Regions from separate parts of the Pseudomonas sp. MPC6 genome, predicted to be linked through region 3. Evidence: riboswitches for the same ligand, from Rfam matches in the RefSeq annotation. Region 3 holds a riboswitch; each other region holds the start of a gene.
What was found. Region 3 has a riboswitch for cobalamin ahead of ELQ88_RS20050 (CbtB-domain containing protein). Riboswitches for the same ligand answer to the same signal wherever they lie in the genome.
Positions count from the first base shown of each region.

Region 1: another riboswitch for cobalamin. It lies ahead of ELQ88_RS13985 (ABC transporter substrate-binding protein); the one in region 3 lies ahead of ELQ88_RS20050 (CbtB-domain containing protein).
Region 2: another riboswitch for cobalamin. It lies ahead of cobO (cob(I)yrinic acid a,c-diamide adenosyltransferase); the one in region 3 lies ahead of ELQ88_RS20050 (CbtB-domain containing protein).

Region 1 covers NZ_CP034783.1:2,542,854-2,548,923, forward strand. The annotation lists gene ELQ88_RS13975 (ABC transporter ATP-binding protein) at 1-560, opposite strand, end outside; gene ELQ88_RS13980 (iron ABC transporter permease) at 557-1,573, opposite strand; gene ELQ88_RS13985 (ABC transporter substrate-binding protein) at 1,570-2,583, opposite strand; cobalamin riboswitch at 2,725-2,921, opposite strand; gene ELQ88_RS13990 (TonB-dependent siderophore receptor) at 2,967-5,147, opposite strand; partial or broken gene ELQ88_RS13995 (energy transducer TonB) at 5,400-5,729, shown strand; gene ELQ88_RS14000 (MotA/TolQ/ExbB proton channel family protein) at 5,816-6,070, shown strand, end outside.
Region 2 covers NZ_CP034783.1:5,060,381-5,066,450, forward strand. The annotation lists gene bluB (5,6-dimethylbenzimidazole synthase) at 1-202, opposite strand, end outside; gene ELQ88_RS25305 (cobyrinate a,c-diamide synthase) at 199-1,608, opposite strand; gene cobO (cob(I)yrinic acid a,c-diamide adenosyltransferase) at 1,605-2,216, opposite strand; cobalamin riboswitch at 2,296-2,530, opposite strand; gene ELQ88_RS25315 (sorbosone dehydrogenase family protein) at 2,647-3,963, shown strand; gene ELQ88_RS25320 (class I SAM-dependent methyltransferase) at 4,111-4,764, opposite strand; gene ELQ88_RS25325 (C40 family peptidase) at 4,782-5,321, opposite strand; gene ELQ88_RS25330 (NlpC/P60 family protein) at 5,487-6,070, opposite strand, start outside.
Region 3 covers NZ_CP034783.1:3,905,840-3,911,909, forward strand. The annotation lists gene cobN (cobaltochelatase subunit CobN) at 1-2,014, opposite strand, end outside; gene cobW (cobalamin biosynthesis protein CobW) at 2,018-3,079, opposite strand; cobalamin riboswitch at 3,179-3,392, opposite strand; cobalamin riboswitch at 3,585-3,812, shown strand; gene ELQ88_RS20050 (CbtB-domain containing protein) at 3,932-4,135, shown strand; gene ELQ88_RS20055 (CbtA family protein) at 4,147-4,854, shown strand; gene ELQ88_RS20060 (cobalamin biosynthesis protein) at 4,851-5,264, shown strand; gene cobM (precorrin-4 C(11)-methyltransferase) at 5,347-6,070, shown strand, end outside.

The sequences.
Region 1 (6,070 bases), 1.4 Mb from region 3:
ATGGCGAGCTGGTGCTGGATATCCAGGTGGTTGGTCGGTTCGTCCAGCAACAGAATCTGCGGGCGTTGGGCCAGGGCGCGAGCGATGTGCACACGCTGGCGTTCACCGCCGGACAGGCTGTGCCAGGTGCGGTTTGTCAGGTGTGCCGCATCGACGTCGCACAGCGCCTGCTGGACAATGGCAGCGTCCTCGTGCGACCACGGACTCAAGGCCGACAGCCACGGCGTCCGGCCCAGGGCGACGGCATCAAACACGTTGATGGCATCCAGCGTGTCGGCCTGTTGCTCGACCACCGCCAGGGTTTGCGCAACGGTTCGCCGCGCCAGCGTCTTGAGGCGCTGGCCGTTGAGGTGAATGTCGCCCCGGCTCGGCACACGCACGCCGGCCAGCAGTTTGAGCAGCGTGGATTTCCCCGAACCGTTGGGCCCGACGATGCCCAGGGTTTCGCCTCGGCGGATGTCCAGGTGGATATCGTGCAGCAACTCGGCGTCGCGGACCTGGAAGCCGAGGCTGGAACAGCTCAGCACACAATCGCCGATAACAGGGGTGGCGGCATTCATCGGGCATTCCTCCTGCCGATCAGGATCAACGCGAACACCGGCGCGCCGACCAATGCCGTGATGACCCCGACCGGGATCACCTGGCCTTTGATCAATGTCCGGGACAGGACATCGGCGGCGATCAGAAACAGCGCACCCCCCAGCGCACTGGCCGGCAGCAGGCGCGCATGGCGGGTGCCCAGCAGCAGTCGCACGGCATGGGGAATGACTAGCCCGACGAAACCGATGGAGCCGACAATCGAGACCATCACGGCCGTCACCAGGGCGGCGCAGCTGATCAGCAGCAATTGCACCCGGCGTACCGGGATGCCGAGCGAAGCGGCGGAGTCGGCACCAAAGGTGAAGGCGTCCAGCGCCCGCCGATGCCACAGGCAAACGGCGAGACCGGCCACTGCCACCGGGACGGCCAGCCACACCGACGGCCAGCGCACCCCGCTGAGATTGCCCAGCAACCAGAACATGATGCCCCGGGCCTGCTCGGAACTGGCCGACTTGGTGATCAGGAACGCCGTGAGCGCATTGAATAGCTGCGAACCGGCAATCCCCGCGAGGATGATTTGCCCGGTGCCGCCGGGTGAGCCGCTGGCACGGGCCAGCAATACCACCAGGGCGAAGGCGGCCACAGCCCCGGCAAACGCCCCGACCGACAGCGAAATCAGGCCCGCCCCCAGCCCCAGCAACGCCACCAGCACCGCGCCCGTCGAGGCGCCGGCGGAGATACCCAGCAGGTAAGGATCGGCCAACGGATTGCGCAACAGCGATTGCAGGACCACCCCGCAAGTGGCCAGGCCCGCACCGCAGGCCGCCGCCACCAGCGCGCGGGTCAGGCGATAATTCCAGACGATGCCTTCGTCGATCGGGTCGAGGACATGACCGGCAGCCCACAGTTTATTGGCCAGCACCTGGACCACCACACCCGGGGCGATGGGCGTTTCACCGATGGCCACACCGGCAATGACGGCCAGCAGCAGGGTCACGGCGGCCAGGAATGTGCGAATCAACGTCCTGGTCATTTTGGCAAGTCATAGCCGTTGATGGCCGTTGCCAGGGTTTCAAGACCGTCGAACATTCTGACGCTGGCCTGCATGGCCATGGCGTCCAGGATGATGATGCGGTTGTTTTTCACCGCGTCCATGTTGCGGGTCACCGGGTCGCTGCGCAGGAATGCCAGTTTCTGCAGATGGTCGTCAGCGGGGAAACGACGGCGATCCATGCGGGCGATGACCAGGAAAGTCGGGTTGGCCTTGGCGATGGTTTCCCAGCCGACGGTCGGCCATTCTTCGTTGGATTGCACCACGTTGCGCACGCCCAAGGTATTGAGCATGAAGTCGGGAATGCCCTTGTGGCCGGCGACATAAGGGTCGATATCCAGACTGGCACTGGAGAACCAGAACAGCGCACTGGTGTGCTTCAGGTCCTTGTTCCGCACCGTGGCGACAGACTTCGCCAGGCTGGCCTTGAGTTCGTCGTTCAACTGCCGGCCACGTTCCTGCACATCGAAGATCTCGGCCAATTGGCTGATGCTCTTGTAAATGCTGTCGATGCGAAACGCCTCCAGGCGTGTGCCGTCGGCGCCGACCAGATTGTCCTTGGCTTCGCAGTCGGAGGGCATCAGGTAGGTCGGGATCTGCAGCTCGTGAAACTGCTCGCGGGTACCGACCACGCCTTTCGGGCCGACCATCCACTCCAGTTCCACGGCCACCAGTTGCGGGCGTTTGCCGATCACCGACTCGAAACTCGGCTCGTTATCGGCCAGGCGTTGGATCCGGTCGTTCTCGGTCTTGTACGTGGCCAGCACATCGTTGAACCACAGCGAGGTGCCGACCAGCGTGGGGCCAAGCCCCATGGCGTAGAGCATTTCGGTGCCGGCCTGGCCGATGGTCACGGCGCGGCTCGGCGCCTGCTCGAAGGTCAGCTTGCTGCCGCAGTTCTCGACCGTCAGGGGATAGTGGGTCGGGGCCGCATGCGCGAGGGTGGACAGACCCAGGGCGGTGACGAGGGTGGCAAGGCGTGACAGCAGCATGACGCAATCTCCAGTTGACCGTACTCGGAGCAGGGGCACGGCCTGGAAACACATCATCGAACGCTGCCGTTAAAGCACGGACGTAGCACTCACCGGAGGTGACGCACGGCGCAAGGATGTCCTTCCCGGACACCCCGCCGGTTAGTGATTTGCTTGGCCGGCAGGTCTCCTGACTGATGCGTCATCGCCTGGCTCCAGCCTTCCCGGGAGTGATCCCAGTGGCAGTTCAGGAGCAGGCTCAGCACCTACAGTTGCGGGGGCAGTTCCGATTGATGCCGTGTCGGGCATCTCGGATTCCCTATTAATCCCATGTGGAAACCGGCGGCCGGCATGGTAGTCGATCATGGCGATCAACGGTCCAGTATTTTTTCGTGGCGCAACCATCAGAAGTTGATCGAGGCGCTCAACCGGGCCGTCAGCGGCGCACCCTGGAACAGGTAGCCGTCGCCCAGGTATTCGCCGGCGTCACGCCAGTAGCGCTTGTCGAACAGGTTGTCCACGGTCAGGCGGAACACCGTGTCGTAACCGTCGATGCGGGTGCTGTAGCGGCTGCCGAGATTGAAAATGGCGTAGGCCCCGGTCTCTACCCCGCCCTGGCGATTGGCGTATTTGCTGGCGCTGTATTGCATCCCGCCGAGCAGGGCCAGGCCATCGATCCCGGGCAGGGCGTAGTCGCCCTGGAAGCTGGCGCGCAGCGTCGGCACATTGATTGCCTGATGCCCTTCATAGGCCGGCGTGCCGCTGTCGCTGACCCGGGCGCGGATCGCCGCGACACTGGCGGCGATCTGCAGGCGCTGGCTGGCCCAGCCATTGGCCGAGAGTTCCAGGCCGGTGTTCTTCTGTTCGCCCTGCTGGGTGAAGGTGAAGGTGCCGTCGTCATTGGGCCGGGAGTACTGGTACGCCTGGCGGATCTGGAACAGCGCCGCGGCCAGGCTGATGCGCTGCCAGTCGTACTTGATGCCCGCCTCGATTTGCCGGGACACGGTTGGCACGAGGATTTCAAAGGCGTTGGTGGTGAACCAGGCCGCTTCGCCACCCAGGGACAAGCCCTTGCTGTAGCGGGTGTACAGCGCCAGGTTGTGCAGCGGCTTGTAGATCATCGCGGCCTGGGGCAGGAACACATAGCGTTGGGTATGCCGGGTGGTCTCGCCCTGGCTGTCGAAGGTCTCTTCATCCAGGCGCACTTCACGCCCGCCGAGCACGGTCTGCCATTGTTCGTTGAAGCTGATCCGGTCATTGAAGAACAGCCCGTACTGGCGGCTGTCAAGGCGTCGATAGGCGTCGTTGAGCGGACCGTCGTAGCGCGGAAAATCTGCTGGTTCGCTATCGATATTGGCGCTGCCGATCATCACGTTGATGGTGTCGCGTTTATCCACCACGCGGCGAAACGCGCTGGTGCCTACGCTCAGTTCATGACCAAGGCCACCGGTGTCGAAGTCGCCAGTGAAGGCAGCCTGTACCTCGTCATTGCGGCGGGTATCGTCAGGGCTGCGGAAGTCGTAGATGTCGTAGTCGCCCTCGGGGCTGAAGTAGTTGGGCACCGCGGCGCTGGCGCAACTGGCGGAACCGTAGCAACCCCAGGCGAACGAGCTGTAGTCATCGATCACCACCCGGCTGCGCGAGGCGCTGACATTGCCTTTCCAGGTGTCGCTGAAGCGATATTCGAAGTTGCCGTTGAGGTTCAGCGCATCAGTGGTGACGGGTTTCGAGCCGCTCTGATGGGCCAGCAGTTTTTTCGGCGAGGCGTGGTGTGGCAGGCGGGTGCCGCCAAGCAATTGATAGCCCGGTGCGGCGCGCTGTTCCCTGGTCTGGTACTCGGCATCCAGTTGCAGCAGGGCATCGGGGCTGATGTTCCAGTCGAAGGCCAGGGAGGCGAAGTCGCGCTGGCCATTAGTGTGCTCGACATAGGAATGCAGCTCTTCATGGGCCACGTTGGCGCGTAGCCCGAACTGCTGTTCATTGCCGAAGAATCCGCCCACGTCTGTGGCCAGGTAGCCGCTGCCACGGTCGTCCGTGGAGACAGTGACCGAACGCACGTCGGCCGGCCGCTTGGTCACGTAGTTGACCAGCCCGCCGGGCTCGCTGACGCCGCTCTGCAAGCCGGAAAGCCCCTTGAGCAATTCCACCTGTTGTTTGTTTTCCAGGCCGACGTTCTGCTCGCCGGTGATGGTGCGGCCGTTGATCTTGTAGCTGCTGGCGGAGTTGAGCGAGAAGCCACGCACGACGAAGTTTTCGTAGTAGCCGACCGGCGCGTAGCTCTCACCCACCGAGGCATCGTTCTGCAGGACTTCGCTGAGCAGGCGGGCCTGCCGATCCTTGATCAAGGCTTCGGTGACCACTGAAATCGAGGCCGGCGTATCGAGCAATGGCGCGGCGTCGAAACCGCCGACCGAGGCGCTATGGGCCTGGTAGCCAGAGGTGTCTTCGCCCGTCACGGTCAGCGCCGGGAGTTCGGTGTCGGCGGCCTGCGCGGTGTCGGCCAACAGCAGGCCCAAGGCCAGAAGATTGAGCGTGAACCGTGGTGCGGACACTCCCTTGCGGGACGTCCGGTAAAGCCTATCCATGAATACTCCTCGACGATTGCGATCACGGGCCGGGCGGACACCGGGATCCGCGGCCCGCTCTTGAAGCGAGGCATCATACAAGAGGATCTAGTCGCGTCCGCCGTTATCGATCCGGATAGGCGGTAAAGAGCAGTTGGCCAGGTACCAGGTACAAAAAAGCGGAAACCCATTAATGGGTTTCCGCTTTTTTTTACTAGTAAGAATCGGTGATTATCCTAAGGCTTTCAGATCTCGACATCCTTCGCATCCACCGCGCCGCCACAACCGGTCGCCGCCCCAGCTCCCCCCGCACCGAAACCGGTGACCCCGGCGTCGGCCAGTGCCGGTTACCTGAAAAACCCGGCGCCGGAATACCCCTCGCTGGCCATGCGTCGCGGCTGGGAAGGCACGGTGCTGTTGCGGGTGCATGTCCTGGCCAGCGGCAAACCCGGCGACATCCAGATCCAGAAAAGCAGTGGCCGCGATCAACTCGACGCCGCCGCCCTGGCCGCAGTCAAACGCTGGAGTTTCGTCCCGGCCAAGCAGGGCGATGTCGCCCAGGACGGCTGGGTCAGCGTGCCCATCGACTTCAAAATCAAGTAACTCAACCCTCACGATATCGACCGCGGGCCACCTGACAAAAGGCGCATCGCTACAACTGATCCATTGCCTTGTTGGAGAGCCTGACCATGAACCTGATTGCATCCCCCTTCGAATCCATCGAACACGCCGTCATCTGGCTGTTGATTATCTTCTCTGTCGCGACATGGGGCCTGGCCTTGCTCAAGGGCGTGCAGTTCACCCGCCTGAAGACCCAGGACCGCAAATTCCATAAACACTTCTGGGCCGCCCCCAGTCTCGATTCCGCCGCTGAATTGGCCCATAGCCAACCGGGCGCCGCCGCTCGCGTGGCACTGGCCGGTTACGCGGCGATCCAGGTCAGC
Region 2 (6,070 bases), 1.2 Mb from region 3:
CGCGCAGGGCGCGGTCGCTGATGCGGATGAAGCGCCAGGGTTGCATCAGGCCCACGCTCGGGGCCTGGTGGGCGGCTTCGAGCAGGCGTCGCAGTAGTTCGGGCGCGACGGTGCCACCGCTGAAGTGGCGCATGTCGCGGCGTTCGGCGATGGCACGGTAGACGGCAGCGCGTTCGGCTTCGGAAAATGCGTTGTCAGTCATGGCCTCTTCGCGAGCAAGCCCGCTCCCACATTTGATAGCGGTGCCCATGAGGTCTCTGGTACGACGCGGTCCAGTGTGGGAGCGGGCTTGCTCGCGAAGGCGTCCTCACGGTCAGGCTCAAACAGTGCGGCAACCGCCGATGGATTCGACGGAAAATAAAAATGCACATAAGAGGCCGTCATCCGCCCCTGACGATAAACCGCCTCCGCCCCACGCCCGCCATTCGGGCTTAACCCACGGGCAATCGGCTCCAGCCCGGTACTGGTCAGCGAATGGTGATAAGTGTGCCCACGCAGCAACCCTTCCGGCAGTTCAACCGCCTGCAGGGCCAACGCCGCCAGACGCTTCTGCATCACCGCATCCCCGGCCAGCAAACCGACCAGTTCAGCTCGAGTGCCCTCGACATCGGTCAACGAATCCAGCAGATACAACATCCCGCCACACTCGGCCAACAACGGTTTGCCCGCCCCATGGTGAGCGCGAATCGCGTCGAGCATCGAGGTGTTCTGTGACAGCGCCACATGGTGCAATTCCGGATAACCGCCCGGCAGGTACAGACTGTCTGCGTCCGGCAATCGGGCATCACGGATCGGCGAGAAAAACAGCAACTCGGCGCCCATGGCGCGCAGCAGATCCAGGCTCGCGCCGTAGGTGAAGGCAAAGGCTTCGTCACGGGCCACGGCGATCCGCACGCCAGCCAGCAATGGCTCGGCAACGATCACATCGGGGGCGGCGAATGCCACGGCCGGCGGCAACGCCACCTCGCAACTGCTGGCCAGGGCATCGGCCGCGGCGTCGAGGCGCAGATCAAGATCGTTCAACTCGCTGGCCTGGACCAGCCCCAGGTGACGGCTCGGCAGTTCGATCCCGGTTTCCCTGGACAAGGCGCCATACCAGCGCAAGCCTTCAGTCAGGCTGCCCTCGAGCAATTGCGCATGGCGCAATGTGCCCACGCGGTTGGCCAACACTCCGGCAAACGGCAAGTCCGGCTGATAGCGCGCCAGCCCCAGGGCCAGGGCGCCAAAGGTCTGCGCCATGGCAGTGCCATCGATCACACCCAGCACCGGTACCCCGAAGTGTCGCGCCAGGTCGGCGCTGGACGGCGTACCGTCGAACAGCCCCATGACCCCTTCGATCAGGATCAGGTCGGCAACAGCTGCGGCTTCCCACAACAGTCGACGACTTTCCTGCTCGCCGACCATCCACATGTCCAGTTGATACACCGGCGCACCGCTGGCGCGCTCGAGAATCATCGGGTCGAGGAAGTCCGGACCGCACTTGAAGACCCGCACCTTGCGCCCCTGATTGCGGTGCAACCGGGCCAGCGCGGCAGTGACGGTGGTCTTGCCCTGACCGGAGGCCGGCGCGGCAATCAGGACCGCCGGGCAATGACGTGGTTGACTCACAATTCGACGCCTTTTTGCGCTTTGATCCCGGCCTGGAACGCGTGCTTGATCACGCCCATTTCGGTGACGGTGTCGGCCAGCTCGATCATTTCCGGTTTGGCGCCACGACCGGTGACCACCACATGCTGCATCGGCGGACGCGCCTGCAAGTCGCCGAGCACCTGATCGAGGTCGAGATAACCGTGCTTGAGCGCGATGTTCAACTCATCCAGCACCACCAGGCCGATGGACGGATCGCTCAGCAGTTCGCGGGACACTGCCCAGGCGGCTTCGGCGGCCGCGATATCGCGCTGACGATCCTGGGTCTCCCAGGTGAAGCCCTCGCCCATCACATGAAACCGCACCTGCTCCGGGAAGCGGCGGAAGAACAGTTCTTCGCCGGTGCTGTTGCGGCCCTTGATGAACTGCACCACGCCACACTGCATGCCATGGCCCAGGGATCTGGCGAGCATGCCAAAGGCCGAACTGCTCTTGCCTTTGCCGTTGCCGGTCAGCACCAGCAGCAGGCCGCATTCGTTCGGGGAATTGGCGATGCGTTCATCGATCACGGCTTTTTTGCGCAGCATGCGCGCCAGGTGACGTTCATCACGATCGGGGGTATCAGTCATGGGGAGCTCTCCGTTGAGGCTGGATAACGGCGGGCAGGCACAAGAATAGACGGCAAAAAGCCTGGCATCGCCCACCGTGATGCCGCTGGATGAATCAGGCCGGTCTCCGGGCTCATGAGCGGCGCTGGCCTGACTGCGCGCCTTCCCATGTCGGCGTTCGACACAGTGGCTCAAGGCGCAGTCTTCACTCATTTACCGTTGCGGGGGCAGCGTCGGGATCATGAGGCTTCAGCGTTCGAAGACCATCACTCACCGACTTCCCTGTTTCACTCCGTCGGCCATGGCCACAGAGCACCTGAAACAAGCCGCGAAGGTTAGAGGGTTGGGGGTGGAGCGTCAATTGAGAAAGCGCCCTGCGACTGACCGGTTGAACCATCGCGCCTCCCGGCTTCTCTATGATTGTATCAACGCGTCCTTAGGGAAGATCAGCATGCGCAAGCCCCAGCTCGTTATCGTCATCGCGCTCGCCGGAGGGCTCGCCGCCTGTGGTGAAACCTCCAGCCTGCAAGTCATGGACGGCACCGGACCGTCGCCCAAGTTGCCAGAACCGAACAAGACCCTGATCCCGACGGTGAACATCGCCCCGGCGATCGGCTGGCCGGACGGTGCAAAACCCGTCGCGGCGACGGGAACCCAGGTCGCCGCCTTCGCCGAAGGCCTCGATCACCCGCGCTGGCTGTATGTATTGCCCAACGGCGACGTGCTGGTCGCCGAGACCAATGCGCCACCCAAACCCGATGACGGCAAAGGTGTCAAAGGCTGGGTAATGAAGAAAGTCATGGGCCGTGCCGGTGCAGCCGTACCGAGCCCGAACCGCATCACGCTGCTGCGGGACAAGGACCACGATGGCATCGCCGAGACCCGTACGGTGTTTCTGGAAAACCTCAATTCGCCGTTCGGCATGACCCTGGTCGGCACTGACCTGTACGTGGCCGATACGGACCGCTTGCTGCGTTTCCACTATGAAACTGGCGAGACGGCGATCAAGTCGCCTCCGATCAAAGTGGTCGATCTGCCGGGCGGCACACTCAATCATCACTGGACCAAAAACGTCATCGCCAGCAAGGACGGGAGCAAGCTGTATGTGACAGTGGGTTCCAACAGCAATGTCGCGGAAAACGGCATGGACCAGGAAGAAGGTCGCGCGGCGATCTGGGAAGTGGATCGCGCCACCGGCAACCATCGGATCTTCGCTTCAGGGATCCGCAATCCCAACGGCCTGGCCTGGGAGCCCCAGAGCGGCGCGCTGTGGACGGCCGTCAATGAGCGCGACGAAATCGGCAGCGACCTGGTACCGGACTACATCACTTCGGTGAAGGACGGCGGGTTCTACGGCTGGCCCTACAGCTATTACGGACAACATGTCGATGTGCGCGTGACCCCGCAGAATCCGGACCTGGTGGCCAAGGCCATTGCGCCGGACTACGCAGTGGGCCCGCACACGGCATCGCTGGGCCTGACCTTTGCTGAAGGCAACAGCCTGCCGGCGCAGTTCAAGGAGGGCGCATTCATCGGCCAGCACGGCTCGTGGAACCGCGACCCGCACAGTGGCTACAAAGTGATTTTCGTACCATTCAGCGCGGGCAAACCGGTGGGGCAACCGGTTGATGTGCTCACCGGGTTCCTCAGCGACGACGAAAAAGCCATGGGCCGTCCGGTGGGGGTAGTGATCGACCGGCAGGGCGATTTGCTGGTGGCGGATGATGTGGGGAACAAGGTGTGGCGGGTGTCGACGGCTGCTAAATAAATGTCGGCGACTGTGCCGGCTCCTTCGCGAGCAAGCCCGCTCCCACACCTAACCTCAGGCGTTCACATTTTTGTGTTCGCCGCAGATCAAGTGTGGGAGCGGGCTTGCTCGCGAAGAGGCCATCACAGCCACCCATAAATCACCTGCCTAGCGTTTACGGCAGAGCGTTAACCCATCCCCCAACGGCAACAACGACAGGTCCACCCGCACATCATCCTTCAAGGCCAGATTGAGCGCCTGGATGGCCCGGGTGTCTGCGCTTTCCGGGTTGCCCTCAAGCACCCGCCCGCTCCACAGGGTGTTATCGAACACCGCCAGACCACCGACCCGCAGCAAACGCAGCGCATGCTCCAGATAACTCGGGTAATTGGCCTTGTCGGCATCGATGAAAATCAGGTCGAACTGCCCTGGTTGATCCAGCCCGGCCAGGGTTTCCAACGCCGGCGCCAACCGCAGGTCAATCCGCCCCGCCAGACCCGCTTCCTGCCAGTAACGGCGCGCGGTAGCGTTGTAGTCGCCTGGAATATCACAGCAGATCAGCGAACCGTCGTCCGGCAACGCCGCCGCCATGCACAAGGCGCTGTACCCGGTGAAGGTGCCCACTTCCAGCACACGCCTGGCGCCGGTGAGCTTCACCAGCAACGCGAGAAACTGCCCCTGCTCCGGCGCCACCTGCCAGCGCGCCATGGGCAGGGCCTGGGTTTCGTCGCGCAAGCGCTTGAGCAGCGGCGTCTCCCTCAGGGAGACGTCGAGCAGGTATTGATACAGGGAATCATCGAGATTGAGCGTGCGAGCGGTCATCACCAGGGCCCTGCAATCTATGGGTTATGGGCCAGATGCTCGGGTTGCAGCACACGCTTGGCGCTCAGGTAGGCTTTCTGCCAATAAGTCTTGGACAGGCTGTCGAGCTTCACCGTACCGCCCGTGGCCGGTGCATGGACGAAGCGACCTTCGCCGACATAGATCCCGGCGTGGCTGACCTGGGAACCGCCATTGGTGGCGAAGAACAACAGGTCGCCGGTTTGCAGGCCTTCCTTGCCGACACTCGCCGCCTGCATGCCGATCATCTCGCGGGTGGTGCGCGGCAAGGAAATACCGGCAACATCACGGTAGACGTAGCCGATCAGCCCGCTGCAATCAAACCCTGAATCCGGCGTATTGCCGCCCCACCGATAAGGTGTGCCGACGAGGCCGAGCGCACGAAACAGTACGTCTTCGGCGGCGGGAGAAAAGGCTTGGGAGGGACCGAAAACCAGCGGCGCGCGAATCACCGGTGCCGGTGGCGGCGGTGGGCGGCTGGCGCAGGCGCTGAGCAGCGCGGCGAAGCACATGATTGCGAGGCGGGCCGACATCGTCATAGGCAGAACATCCTGATCTGGCTGCGGCTTTTTCCACCGACAGGGCAGAAAAGAAAACCGCCTGCGCAGGACGCAGGCGGTTTGCCATCAATATTAGATCAGGATTTTAGCTGCTGCGTGGCAAACTTCAAGTAAGACTTTAAGTTCACCCTACAAATTGTCCGCTTACTTGCGAGCCGTGACGATCGCCGGACCTGTCGTTGGCGCCATCGCGAGTGCGCGCTTGGCTTCGATGAAGGTCTTGCTCCAGTAGCTGTCGCCCAGGCTGTCGATCCGGACACCGCCGCTGCGGCGGCTGCTGGAATGGATGAACTGGTTGTCGCCCAGGTAGATCCCGGCGTGACTGACGCGCCCACGACGACCGTTGGTGGCGAAGAACAACAGGTCGCCAGGCTTCAGATCGCTGCGAGTCACCAGCGGGGCGTCCACGTTGATCATTTCGCGGGTGGAGCGCGGCAGGTTCATACCGGCCTCTTCCCGAAACAGATAACCGATAAAACCGCTGCAATCGAACCCGGCTTCGGAGGTGCCACCGAAACGGTAACGGGTGCCGATCAGGGACATGCCGCGTTCGAGGATGCTGTCGGCCAGTACTGGAAGCTGATACGACTTGCCATTGGCGAAGCTGGCCAGTTCTTTATCGGTGGCCGCCTCTTGCTCAATCGCTTCCTGGAGAAGAACGGAAGTCGATTGGGCGGTAACTGAATTGATAACCTGCTGTTTTTGCTCTTGCTGGGGCGCTGGAGAAT
Region 3 (6,070 bases):
CATCGCTGTCGAGTTTTTCATCCAGTTGCAGTTCGCGGTCGATGTGGCTGTCGCGCACCAGTTGCAGAATGTCCCGCTGCAATTCCCGGGCGCGCCGGGGATCGAGCAATTGCGCTTCGTAATATTCGTCGGCCAGCAACTCGAGGTTGCGCAGCGGCCCGTAGGTTTCGGCGCGGGTCAGCGGCGGCATCAGGTGATCGATGATCACCGCCTGGGTACGGCGCTTGGCCTGGGCGCCTTCGCCCGGGTCGTTGACGATGAACGGGTAGATGTTCGGCAGCGGCCCGAGCAGCGCATCCGGCCAGCACTGTTCCGACAGGCCGACGCCCTTGCCCGGCAGCCATTCAAGGTTGCCGTGCTTGCCGACATGTATCACGCCGTGGGCGCCATAGGTGTTGCGCAGCCAGAAATAGAACGCGAGATAGCCATGCGGCGGCACCAGGTCCGGGTCATGGTAGACCGCGCTCGGATCGACCTGATAGCCCCGGGCCGGTTGAATGCCGACGAAGGTCAGGCCGAAGCGCAAACCGGCAATCATCATCCGCCCGCCGCGGAACATCGGATCGCTTTCGGGGCCGCCCCAGCGTTCCAGCACGGCCTGACGGTTGGCTTCGGGGAGCGCGTCGAACATCAGACGGTAGTCGTTCAGTGCCAGGCTTTGATGGCACGGTCGCTGGTCGAGGGTGTCGAGGTCGTTGCTGACGCCGCCGAGCAACTGCTGGATCAACGCGGTGCCGCTGTCTGGCAGTTCGGCCGGTAGCGGATAACCTTCTTTATGCAGCGCACGCAGGATGTTCAGCGCGGCGGCAGGTGTGTCGAGGCCGACCCCATTGCCGATGCGACCGTCGCGGGTCGGGTAGTTGGCCAGGATCAGCGCGATGCGTTTCTCGCCATTGGGTACCCGTGCCAGATCAATCCAGCGCCGCGCCAGTTCGGCGACGAAATCCATGCGTTCCGGTTGCGGTCGATAACACACCACGTCCGACTGACTGCGCTCGCTGCGCCAGGCCAGGTCCTTGAAACTGATCGGCCGGCTGATGATCCGTCCGTCCAGCTCCGGCAGCGCGATGTGCATCGCCAGGTCACGCGGACCGAGGCCCTGCTCGCTGGCGCGCCAGCCGGGTTCGTTGTCTTGGGCGCAAATGGCCTGAATCACTGGAATGTTGCGGCGAAACGGCCGCAACTGCGGCGCTTCGGGGCTGGACTGGGCGAAACCGGTGGTGTTGAGAATCACCCCGGCAGCCACCTCATCCAGCAGGTCCTCGACCACGGCCAGGCAGCCGGGCTCTTTCAGACTGGCGACCGCAATCGGCAACGGGTTAAGCCCCGCCGCCTGCAGGCGCTGGCAGAACACATCGATGAACGCGGTGTTCGCCGCCTGCAGATGCGAGCGGTAAAACAGCACGGCCGCTACCGGTTGATCGGCCTGCCAGTCGGCTTGCCAATCCTGCAGCGCGGCGGGGCTTTGGCGTGGATGGTAGATCGCGGTGCGCGCAAGGGTCTGCGGCTCGGCCCAGGCGTAGTCGCGATCCAGCCAACGAGTGGCGAGACAGCGAAACAGATCGAGGGCATTGGCCATGCCACCCTGCCGCAGGTAATGCCAGAGTCGGTCGCGGTCTTGCGCAACCACAGTGCTCAGGTCGCTGAGTTCCGGGTCCGGACGGTCATCGCCCGGCACCAGGATCAGCTGCACACCGCGCCCCGACAACTCCACCAGCCGCTCGACGCCGTAACGCCAATAGGCGATGCCACCGTGCAGGGACAGCAGAATGACCTTGGCGTGACGCAGGACCTGGTCGACATACAGGTCGACCGAGGCATGATTCTGCACCTGCATCGGGTTGGCCAGGCGCACGCTCGGGTAATCGTCCGGCAACTGCTGCGCCGCTTCGGCGAGCAGCGCCAGGCTGGAGTCGCCGCTGCACAGGATCACCAGCTCGGCGGGGGTCTGTCCAAGGTCGGCGATATTGTCATCCGACACGAAACCGCCGGGCTGGGTCCTGAGCAGGTGCATGGCTTAGACGCTGAGTGCGGCGCGCAATTGCGCTTCGAGCAGCGTCGCGTCCAGTTCCTGGCCGATCAACACCAGGCGCGTGGTGCGCACTTCATCGGCGCCCCACCGACGGTCGAAATGCTTGTCGAAGCGCGTGCCCACGCCCTGGATCAGCAGGCGCATCGGCTTGCCCGGGATCGCGGCGAACCCTTTGACTCGCAGGATGCCGTGCTGGACCACCAGTTGGGTCAAGGCATCCAGCAGCAGGCTTTCGTCGGCTTGCGGCAGTTCGATGGAGATCGAATCGAAGGCGTCGTGGTCGTGATCGTCCTCGCCTTCATGGTGATGATCATGATGGCTGTGACGACTGTCGATGTGCGCTTCGGAACCGACACCGAGGCCGATCAGTACGTCCAGCGGCAGGCGGCCGCTGCTGGCTTCGATGACTTTCACCGCGGGCGGCAGTTCTTCGGCGACTTCCAGGCGCACACGGGCCAGGTCTTCAGGGCTGATCAGGTCGGCCTTGTTGAGGATCACCAGGTCGGCGCTGGCCAGTTGGTCGGCGAACAGTTCGTGCAGCGGCGATTCGTGGTCCAGGTTCGGGTCGAGTTTGCGCTGGGCGTCGACCTGGTCCGGGAATGCGGCGAAGGTGCCGGCGGCGACGGCCGGGCTGTCGACCACGGTGATCACCGCGTCAACGGTGCAGGCGCTGCGGATTTCCGGCCACTGGAAGGCTTGCACCAGGGGTTTTGGCAGGGCCAGGCCCGAGGTTTCGATGAGGATGTGGTCGAGGTCGCCGCGACGGGCCACCAGTTCACGCATCACCGGGAAGAATTCTTCCTGGACGGTGCAGCACAGGCAGCCGTTGGCCAGCTCGTAGACGCGGCCGTTGGCTTCTTCCTCGGTGCAGCCGATGGCGCACTGCTTGAGGATTTCGCCATCGATGCCCAGCTCGCCGAACTCGTTGACGATCACCGCGATGCGACGGCCCTGGGCGTTGTCGAGCATGTGCCGCAGCAAGGTGGTCTTGCCCGAACCGAGGAAGCCGGTAACGATGGTGACGGGAAGTTTGGCCAGTGTTTTCATCGGATGCCCTTTGGCAAGGTGGCGGGCATACGGGACGACAATCGCTGCGACGGATGCGCGCGCGGAAGAGTTCGCCACCGGATCACCCCGCCCGGTTGTAGTGAGAATCTGTGTCGAGGCAGGTCTCCTGGCTGACGGTGTGCCAGTCGTTGGACTGGCGTTTGCTGCGCCTTCCCGCGAACCCGTTGCACAGGGTTTGCAGTGGCGTGGCAGCGAACATCACCGTTCACAGTTGCGGGGGCAGCCGCGGCATCGACCGCGTTCCCTTCTTAGCTTCGGCAAATGCCGAAGAACCTCGAATGCGCAAGGCTACGCATGGTGTGGGGGCGGGTCAATGTCTTGTGGTCAGCCGTCAGGACGCCTTCGCGGGCAAGTCGGATCGCCGCACCGCTCTCTCCTACAAGAGCGCCGCCGACCTGCAGGCGCGAGGCTCGCCCGCGAATGGAGCGCCTCGGTATCAAGTGAGAACCCTTGCCAATTGACGCCCAACCCCCGCCCATGCTCTCCTACACGCCTTGTTACGGGTGCCCTTCACAGGGTGAAACGGGAAACCGGTGAATCATGTGCTTTACTCAAGGCCATGTCAGTCCGGTGCTGCCCCCGCAACGGTAAGCGAGCGAAGCGTCAGATCCACTGTGCCAGCGTTCGGCATGGGAAGGTGATGCTTGCAGGTCACGGCGAAAGCCAAAGCCCCTCGTGAGCCCGGAGACCGGCCCGCAACACAAAGTGACCATTATGCTCACTGAATAACAAACCCGCGGTGGGCGGGCGCTGTTTGAACCTCTGCGTGCGCGACTCGCAGGGGTCTTCCATGCGCTCTATTCACCCACTGACAGACCAGAGGGAAGCGCCATGTCGATCATCAGCAGCACCGGCAGCAACACAGACAAGAGCACCGCCAGCAGCACCACGACCCTGACTCAACGCCTGACCGCCGCCGCCTGCGCGTCGATCCTCGGCGTGTGCCTGGTCTATTTTGCCGGTTTCTCGCACATCGAAGCGGTGCACAATGCCGCGCACGATACCCGTCACAGCGCCGCCTTCCCGTGCCATTGAGACCTGCCGACATGATCAAGCGTATCGCGCAAACCGCAGGTTTCACCGGGCTGCTGGCCGCCCTGTTGCTGACCCTGCTGCAAAGTTTCTGGGTGTCGCCGCTGATTCTGCAGGCCGAGACCTACGAAAAATCCGAGCCGGCGGCTGTTGAAGTGCATGAGCACGCCGCAGGTGCTGTCGCCGCTCACAGCCATGACGCCGAGGCCTGGGAGCCGGAAGACGGCTGGCAGCGCGTGCTGTCGACCACCGGTGGCAACCTGGTGGTCGCGGTCGGTTTCGCGTTGATGCTCGCCGGCCTCTACACCTTGCGCGCCCCGACCAACACCTCTCAAGGCCTGCTCTGGGGCCTGGCCGGCTATGCGACCTTCGTGCTCGCGCCGACCCTCGGCCTGCCGCCTGAACTGCCGGGAACTGTCGCGGCCGATCTGGCGCAGCGGCAGGTCTGGTGGATCGGCACTGCCGCCTCCACCGCAGCCGGCATCGCCCTGATCGTGTTCAGCCGTCACTGGCTGATGAAGGTCCTCGGCGTCGCCATCCTCGCCGTGCCCCACGTGATAGGCGCGCCACAACCGGAAGTGCACTCGATGCTCGCTCCGGAAGCGCTCGAGTCGCAGTTCAAAATCGCTTCGCAGCTGACCAACGTCGCGTTCTGGCTGGCCCTGGGCCTGATCAGCGCCTGGTTGTTCCGCCGCAAAAGCGCTGGCCAATACCACGCATGACGGATAACAGCACCTTGCCGACCCTGGTGGTCGGCCTGGGCTGCCAGCGCGGCTGCCCCGTCGGCACGTTGCGGGCATTGCTCGACCAGGCGCTGCAGGCTCATCGCATCGAGCTACACCAGGTCAAGGCACTAGCCAGCATCGACCTGAAGCGCGAAGAACCGGGCCTGATCGAACTGGCCGCACAGCTCGCGCTGCCGCTGATGTATTTCAGCAGCGAACAATTGGCCGGCTATCAACCGCAACTCAGCCACCGCTCGGACATCGCGTTCGAACGCACCGGCTGTTACGGCGTCGCGGAAAGTGCCGCCTTGGCCCTGGCCGAACACCTGGCCCAGGCGCCGGCGAAACTGCTGATTTCACGACAGAAATATGCCCAGGCCACCCTCGCGCTGGCTGGCGCTGCTTAAAATCCCCGATAATCCCCGCCTTCGATCATGAGCAATCTTCATCTGAAGCCTTGCCCAGGCCCTTTTTTCACAGGAACCGACAATGACTGTCTATTTCATTGGCGCAGGCCCCGGCGACCCGGAACTGATCACCGTCAAAGGCCAACGGCTGATCCGCAGCTGCCCGGTGATCATCTATGCCGGCTCCCTGGTGCCCGCCGCCGTACTCGAAGGTCATCAGGCCGAACGCCTGGTGAACAGCGCCGAACTGCACCTGGAACAGATCATCGAACTGTTCAAGTGCGCCCATGCCAAGGGCCAGGATGTGGCGCGGGTGCATTCCGGCGATCCGAGCCTGTATGGCGCCATTGGCGAACAGATCCGCTACCTGCGTGAACTCGACATTGCCTTTGAAATCATTCCCGGCGTGACCGCGACAGCGGCCTGTGCGGCCCTGCTGGGTGCGGAGTTGACCTTGCCGGATGTGTCACAGAGCGTGATTCTGACCCGCTACGCCGACAAGACGACGATGCCGGCCGGCGAAGAGTTGGGCAGCCTGGCGCAGCATGGAGCCACCATGGCGATCCATCTGGGAGTCAATCATCTGCAGAAGATCCTGGTCGAATTGTTGCCGCATTACGGTGCGGACTGTCCGATCGCGGTGATTCACCGGGCGACCTGGCCGGATCAGGATTGGGTGGTGGGGACGCTTGAGGATATTGCCGGGAAGGTTGAGGCGAAGGGGTTTCGGAGGACGGCGTTGATTCTGGTGGGCCGGGTGTTGGGCAGCGATCACTTCAGTGAGTCGTCGCTGTATCGCGCCGGGC